2 regions of the Pectobacterium aroidearum genome follow, and region 1 is predicted to be linked to the other one. Evidence: predicted binding sites of a transcription regulator. Region 1 holds the regulator's gene; the other holds the start of a gene.

Region 1 (3,961 bases):
CCTATCCACGGGTCGATATCCTGAACATTATTCTTCAGGGTGAAGCAGAATACCGCGATAGTAACGGTTGCCACATTCAGGCCAAAGCCGGAGATGTGCTGCTGCTCGCCACTCAGCCAAACGTCAGCTATAGCGAACATAATACCAGCGCCAGTAAACCGCTGACGCGGCTGCAATTATGGCTAAACGCCTGTCAGACTCGAGAGAACAGTCCGTTACAGCGTATGGAATTGGATTCATCCAGCCATACTCTGCTTGCGTCGCCGGAAGGTGAACACACCAGTCTGCAACTGCGCCAGCAGGTTTGGATCCACCATGTCGATCTCCAGCAGAATGAGCAAAGCACGATCGCGCTGCAGGGAAATCAGGCATACCTCCAACTGATTCACGGTTCAATGGTGGTAAAAGGCAATCAGAGCAGTGAAGCCCTACACTGTGGCGACGGCGCCTTTATCAAAGAAGAAACAACGTTGACGCTACGGGCAGAATCGCCTTTGCGTGCGCTGCTCATCGATCTGGTCGTCTAGATCTTCTGTCCGTTGTTTTATCAGGAAAACGCCGCCAGTTCGGCGTTTTTATTCAGCCGTGGTAAGATATCCGTCTTGTTCCTCAATGCGTCAGGGTGATATGACAATGGATTCAACCAAACAGGACAAACTTCTTGCCCAGGCTGAACAGATTTGTCAGCAGCGCGCTGTGCGTCTAACGCCACAGCGGTTAGAGGTTTTACGCCTTATGGCACAGCAGTCAGGTGCTATCAGCGCTTATGACCTGCTGGATCTGCTGCGAGTTTCCGAGCCCCAGGCCAAACCGCCGACCGTCTATCGCGCGCTGGATTTTCTGCTGGAACAAGGCTTCATTCATCGAGTCGAATCAAACAACAGCTACGTGCTGTGTCACCATATCGAAGACCACAGCCATACGTCTGCCCTTTTCATCTGTGACCGCTGCGGACAGGTTACGGAACGTCAAACCGAAGGGGTGGAAGAAACATTACGTAGCCTGGCACAGCAGTCGGGATTTACGCTGCGCCACAGCGTTGTGGAAGCGCACGGGCTGTGTGGAGGCTGTCAGGAAGTGGCATCATGCAAGCAGCCGGATCATTGCGATCACGACCATACGGTTCCGATTAAAAAACGCTAGCGCTTATTGATGGGGCCTTCTGCCTGACAAGGTTTTTCTATATAAAAAAAACGATAGCCCTCAGGGCTATCGTTTTTTAGCATCACGTTCACTACCAGTGATATTTGTGATGCTCTTCCCAGTGTTTCACTTCTTTCTCTGCCGCTTCTTTTGCGTACCCGTAACGCTCCTGGATTCTCCCCACCAGTTGGTCACGCTTACCTTCGATGACCGTCAGATCGTCATCCGTTAATTTGCCCCATTGCTCTTTCGCTTTACCTTTAAACTGTTTCCAGTTACCGCTGGCTTGGTCTTTATTCATCAGAATCTCCGTACCTTAGGTGTATTGCGCATAAATGAATCGTCACTACCGACGTAGGCGTCAGTCAGTGTCAGATAAATTGTTCAGTAAGCAGAGTCATCATTCTGTGAACCATCACGGTGCTCTGCACCACTGCCCTTCCTCGATCTGCCAGGCTAACCTAAATGTGATGGCTAATGTTTAATGACTAAACGCTCAATCGAGATAAAAATGCTTACCTTGATAAAAATTATAGTCGAATATTTTACTTAAAATTAAAAATAAGGAATCTGTAACTAGCGAAGGCGCCAAGAAAGGAAAAATGACCGTAAAAGTAATGGAAAAACAGGCGGTAAGGGAGAGAAGAGAAAACACACGCGAAATGTAACGAAATATATACAACTAGCAGATTAACACGCGGGGCACTCACACATGAAGCAACTCACACATAAAGCGATTAACACAAAAACGTGATGCACTGACCCAGAAAGACGAGCAGTGCATCTCTATGACCGTTAGCTCCAGTCGCTGTTACGAATCACGCCAACCGCTAAGCCTTCTATCGAAAAGCTCTGCTGACGCAGGTCAACAACAATGGGGGCAAACTCTTCGTTTTCAGCGAGAAGGTGCACCATATTGCCCTGCTTTTTCAGGCGTTTTACCGTCACTTCATCGTCAATGCGCGCGACGACAATCTGACCATTGCGTACATCTTCCGTTTTATGCACGGCCAGTAAATCGCCATCCATAATACCGATATCTTTCATCGACATGCCGCTCACGCGCAGCAAAAAATCAGCGCTGGGTTTGAACATTGCAGGGTCAACCTGATAGTGACATTCGATATGTTCCTGCGCCAGCAGAGGCTCACCTGCGGCCACGCGACCAACCAGAGGAATACCCGTCTCTTCTTCCATCAGCAGACGAATACCTCGAGAAGCACCCGATACGATTTCAATCACACCTTTACGCGCCAGTGCTTTCAGATGTTCTTCAGCCGCATTGGGAGAGCGAAACCCCAGCTGTTGAGCAATTTCCGCGCGCGTTGGCGGCATTCCGGTCTGCGCAATGTGATCGCGGATCAGGTCATAAACCTGCTGCTGCCTTGCTGTTAATACTTTCATTCCGCCCCCTGGTTGTTTATACAGTCTTGCTGTGAGTATATACAGGTACGCCACAATTGGGAATGGAGATATAGGCAAAGCCTCTGACTTTTATTCATTTATGCGTGCCGTCAGGCAAAATGTTGCCAGAGAATGCTACCCCACACGACAGCCGCTAACACGATGGCAACAAAAACAGCCGCCGACCCGATATCTTTCGCCCGACCGGATAATTCGTGATGCTCAAGGCCAATACGATCGACAACCGCTTCAATGGCGCTGTTAGCCAGCTCAAAAAGCATAATCAATACCACAGACCCGATCAGCAGCAGCTTTTCGACCAGCGTAACCGGCAGCAGACACGCAATAATCACGCCGACAATCGTCAATATTGTTTCCTGACGAAATGCCGCCTCATGTTGCCAAGCCTGCTTCAGCCCCTTAAGGGAATAACCGGTCGCCTTAATAATCCGGGTCATCCCCGTTGCTTTATTCATTTATCCTCCATTCTTTACGTAAAATAGTTCGCATTTTAACGCGCTTACGTTGTCTCACCACCACAGATTTCCGACGCAGTTTCTGGTATCCTTGCGGCGCATTGCTAACAAGAGGCTCCAAGTTGTTATGTCAGGTTGGCGTAAAATTTACTATAAATTATTGAATCTCCCACTAAAACTGCTGGTTAAAAGTAAAGTTATTCCCGCAGATCCCGTGGTCGAGTTGGGGTTAGATCCCTCACGTCCTATACTCTATGTTCTGCCTTATAACTCTCAGGCGGATCTCTTGACGCTACGCGCGAAATGCCTGGCATTGGGGTTACCCGATCCCTCGCAATCGTTCGAATTCAACGGCGTCGAACTTCCCAGCCACGTCTTTATTAATGACGGGCCGCGCGTCTTCCGCTATTACGTTCCCAAGCAGAAATCCGTCAAGCTGTTCCACGACTATCTGGATCTGCATCGCGCCAATCCAGATTTAGACGTGCAGATGGTGCCGGTTTCCGTGATGTTTGGACGTTCTCCGGGTCGGGAAGGCCATTCTCAGGCTACACCACACCTGCGATTGCTCAACGGCATTGAGAAATTCTTCGCCGTCCTGTGGCTAGGGCGTGACAGTTTTGTTCGCTTCTCCAGCCCGGTGTCGCTGCGCTATATGGCGACCGAGCATGGCACTGACAAAACCATAGCCCACAAACTGGCGCGCGTCGCGCGTATGCACTTCTCCCGCCAGCGTTTGGCGGCAGTTGGCCCACGCTTGCCGGTACGTCAGGAACTGTTTAATAAGCTGCTGGATTCCAAAGCGATCAAGAAGGCCGTAGACGATGAGGCGCGCAGTAAGAAGATTTCCCATGAAAAAGCGCAGCAGAACGCCATTGCGTTGATGGAAGAAATCGCCGCCGACTTCTCCTACGAAGCCGTGCGTCTGTCGGATCGCG
Region 2 (3,961 bases), 410 kb from region 1:
CCGTCGATGATCAGCAGACGCTGGTGCAGCAAATCAGGCTGAATATCCGCGCCCACCAACGTGGGAATACCCATCGCCCGTACGAGAATCGCCGCATGCGAGTTGGCGGCGCCGTCATACACGACAACACCCGCCAGCCGCTCTGGCGGTAGTTCCGCCAACAGCGTCGCCGTTAATTCGTCCGCCACGAGGATAAAGCGCTCAGGCCATTGCCCCATGATTTGCGCGTTATCATCAAGGTGAAACAACAGCCGCTGCCCGAGCGCGCGCAGATCGCCCGCACGTTCACGCAAGTAGGTATCCTGCAAATTGGTGAACTGCGCAGCAAAACGTTCGATCACCAGTTTCACAGCCCACTCTGCGGCATTGCCCGCATCCACTTCCTGAAAAAGTTCACGCTTGAGTCGCGCATCATTCAGCAAGTGCGAGTACAAATCGAAAATCGCCGCGCTCTCTTTCTGCGCACTGGCGCTAAACCGCTTGCTGAAGCGGCGAAATTCCGCCGTTGCGTCTTCCAGCGCCTGCGTTAAGCGAGAGCGTTCACGCTCGCTGTCCAGACTCGATGCAGGGAAAACCTGCTCCAGAGAAGGCTGGGTACAATCCTGCCAGCCAGGGGCAATCGCTACACCGGGGGCGGCCACCAGCGCTTTAACGCGCGTCTGACGGTATTGACCGAAGAGCGTTTTGATCTGCGAAAGGGAAAGAATCGCGGCCATCTGCGTGGCCAGCGTCACCATGAACGACTCTTCGTTTTTATCAAACTGACGATGTTCACGCTGCTGCACCACCAGTACGCCGAGCAGATGGCGACGGTGGATAATGGGAACACCAAGAAAAGAGCGGAAATGTTGCTCTTTCACGGCGGGGATATATTTGAAACTGGGATGAGCGCGAGCATCGGCCAGATTGATGGGCTCGGCACGTTGCCCGACCAGCCCAACAATACCTTGCCCAAACGCCAGCGTTACCGTGCGCCCGCGCGGCTTTTTCAACCCGCGCGTTGCCATCAGGTAATAGCATTGACGATCGTGATCGGCCAGATAAATGGAACAGACTTCCGTGTCCATAGCCTGACAGGTCTCATTGACCAGAATGTCCAGCGCATCACTAAGGCGGGCCGTTGCCGCAACGTTTTCGACAATTTCTCGCAAGCGCGTGAGCATAATGTGCCTGAATTACCCTCTTTTTCGCCGGGGACCGGATGGGGTCGCCACCCGAGCCGCAACACTCTCCTGAAGCAGTATCACCGGGTTGATAAATTCCTTCATCACGCGACGATACACATCTCGCTTAAAAGAGACGACCTGACGTACCGGATACCAGTAACTCACCCAGCGCCAGCCATCAAATTCCGGCGTGCCGCTGCTCTGCATATTGATATCCGACTCATTACACATCAACTGTAGCAAAAACCATTTCTGCTTTTGGCCGATACAGACCGGTTTTGTATCCCAACGCACCAAACGCTTTGGTAATTTATAGCGTAACCAGTTACGGGTAGATGCCAGTACGCGCACATCCTTTTTTCTTAACCCGACTTCTTCAAACAGTTCGCGGTACATCGCCTGCTCAGCACTTTCACCGGGGTTAATTCCCCCCTGTGGAAACTGCCAGGAGTGCTGACCATAGCGCCGGGCCCACATCACCTGCCCCTGCCGATTACAGATTACAATACCAACGTTTGGGCGGTAGCCATCATCATCGATCACCGGACTACCTCAATAAACATCAATGCAAAGATGACCTGATTGTTTCACACTCCCGTCAGGCGGTAAACCACTGCTTAGAAAGCATGTGATACTAATAAAAGTAAGATAACCCACAGATAAGATCAAAGTTATAAACATGTGAAGGCTGAAATTCGCAATTTATTCACTTTTTCTGTGGACATCTTTGTGCAGAACCCATGAAGAAGTGAGTAAAACTCATTTTTCATGAAGAAAAAATATTACTGTAAATTAAAAAATAGTGCTTTTTATTCATAAAATTACAGTCCATCTCATCGGCAATATCGCCCCCTTTATTTTTGTTCAAATGGCATACAACACAAGATTGGCGAAAGATCGCACTATGCCGTTTTTATCCACAGGGAATGCCTCAAAGTCAGGCAATAAATAGGCAAAAACAGCAAAATGACCGGGAGTCAAGGCTGTAAATCGAACCAGTAATTCATGTTTATGTGGGTTATCCAAGAAATCTGTGGATAACCTAGTGTAAGATCCTGTTTATTGTCGGTGGCTATACGTGCACAGTTTGCAAAGCGATGTGCAGCGATCGCCATCACACTAAAAAAAAGCACTATGAATCATGCTATTATTGTTTTTCTCCACAGCCTTACAGACTGTGCATGGGTACGCCCTATCTGTTGTATTTTTTTTGAGCGGAAAAATATCGAGCGATACGCTATGAATTCACCCACGGTTCACACGACTGCACCGCCACATGAGCAAGCCTTACTGGAACGCGCGCAATCCCTCGCAGGTTATAATCTCGCGGAATTAGCGGACATCGCTCACCTGCCCCTTCCCGCCAACCTGAAACGCGATAAAGGCTGGATTGGCGTCTTGCTGGAACGTTTTCTGGGGGCAAGCGCAGGCAGTAAGCCCGAGCAGGATTTCCCCGATATCGGCGTTGAGCTAAAAACCATCCCGATTGATGAACAGGGTAAGCCGCTGGAAACCACCTTCGTCTGCGTCGCGCCGTTAACGGGCAACAGCGGCGTAACCTGGGAAAGCAGCCACGTACGGCACAAGCTCGCGCGGGTACTGTGGATTCCGGTGGAAGGCTCGCGACACATTCCGTTGGGGGAGCGCCGCATTGGCACGCCGCTGATCTGGAGCCCCAGCGAAGAAGAAGAGGAACAGCTGCGCTGCGATTGGGAAGAGTTGATGGATCTGATCGTACTTGGTCAGGTAGAAAGCATCACCGCCCGACATGGCGAAGTGCTGCAACTACGCCCCAAAGCGGCAAATAGCCGGGCCTTAACGGAGGCCATTGGCGAATTTGGTCAGCCGATTCTGACGCTACCCCGCGGGTTCTATCTGAAAAAAACCTTTACCGCGCCGCTGCTGGCCCGCCACTTTATGCAGCTCAGCAACTGAGCGTCATTAGGCTATGCTTCATCAGTGCGATACTTCGTCGTACACTGATTTATACGCCGCCATCGTGCGACAAAGGAATATGATCAGGGAAAAGCCTAACGCCAACCCTGAGTAAAAAGGGACGCCAGCACATGAGCCGCATGCAAAGTATGAAGGGTATCGACACTTTCGCTTGCCTACGCACCGAGCTGGCAGAGTATAATATCGTTTACGTTTCGTTTAAGGTGTATTGATATAATGTTTGATTGGATTGTTGATCCGAACGCTTGGTTAGCATTGGGAACGCTGACTATTCTGGAAATCGTTCTTGGGATCGATAACATTATCTTCCTGTCTCTGGTTGTCGCCAAACTGCCTAAAGCCCAACAAAACAAAGCGCGCCGCATCGGGCTGATGGGGGCGATGTTGATGCGCTTGGGACTGCTCGCGTCTATTGCCTGGGTCATGCGTTTGACTGACCCACTGTTTACCGCGTTCAACAACGAAATTTCCACGCGTGACCTGATTCTGTTCTTCGGGGGGCTCTTCCTGATCTGGAAGTCGAGCAAGGAAATTCACGAAACCGTCGAAGGCGGTTCAGAAGACCATACTTCCAAGGTGTATTCGTTCTTTGGCGCGATTGTGCAAATCATGCTGCTGGATATTATCTTCAGCCTGGACTCGGTGATCACCGCCGTCGGTCTGTCTGACCATCTGTTTATTATGATGGCTGCCGTCGTTATCGCCGTTGGCGTGATGATGTTCTCCGCACGCCCTATCGGTGAGTTTGTCGAACGCCACCCCTCCGTCAAAATGCTGGCCTTGTCGTTCCTGATCCTGGTCGGGTTCACCCTGATTCTGGAAAGCTTCGACGTTCACGT

The links. Region 1 encodes LexA, which represses DNA repair genes until DNA is damaged. Its sites were predicted from a motif close to TNCTGTATGTACATACAGNA; they were not measured.
Region 2: the regulator LexA is predicted to act here: its motif matches at 2,148-2,167, upstream of mutH (DNA mismatch repair endonuclease MutH).

The regions. Positions count from the first base shown of each region.
Region 1 covers NZ_CP166097.1:4,431,939-4,435,899, forward strand. The annotation lists gene AB8809_RS19940 (pirin family protein) at 1-527, shown strand, start outside; gene zur (zinc uptake transcriptional repressor Zur) at 634-1,143, shown strand; gene AB8809_RS19950 (CsbD family protein) at 1,235-1,444, opposite strand; gene lexA (transcriptional repressor LexA) at 1,939-2,547, opposite strand; gene AB8809_RS19960 (diacylglycerol kinase) at 2,658-3,023, opposite strand; gene plsB (glycerol-3-phosphate 1-O-acyltransferase PlsB) at 3,151-3,961, shown strand, end outside.
Region 2 covers NZ_CP166097.1:4,017,594-4,021,554, forward strand. The annotation lists gene ptsP (phosphoenolpyruvate--protein phosphotransferase) at 1-1,163, opposite strand, end outside; gene rppH (RNA pyrophosphohydrolase) at 1,176-1,709, opposite strand; gene mutH (DNA mismatch repair endonuclease MutH) at 2,406-3,101, shown strand; gene AB8809_RS18165 (TerC family protein) at 3,339-3,961, shown strand, end outside.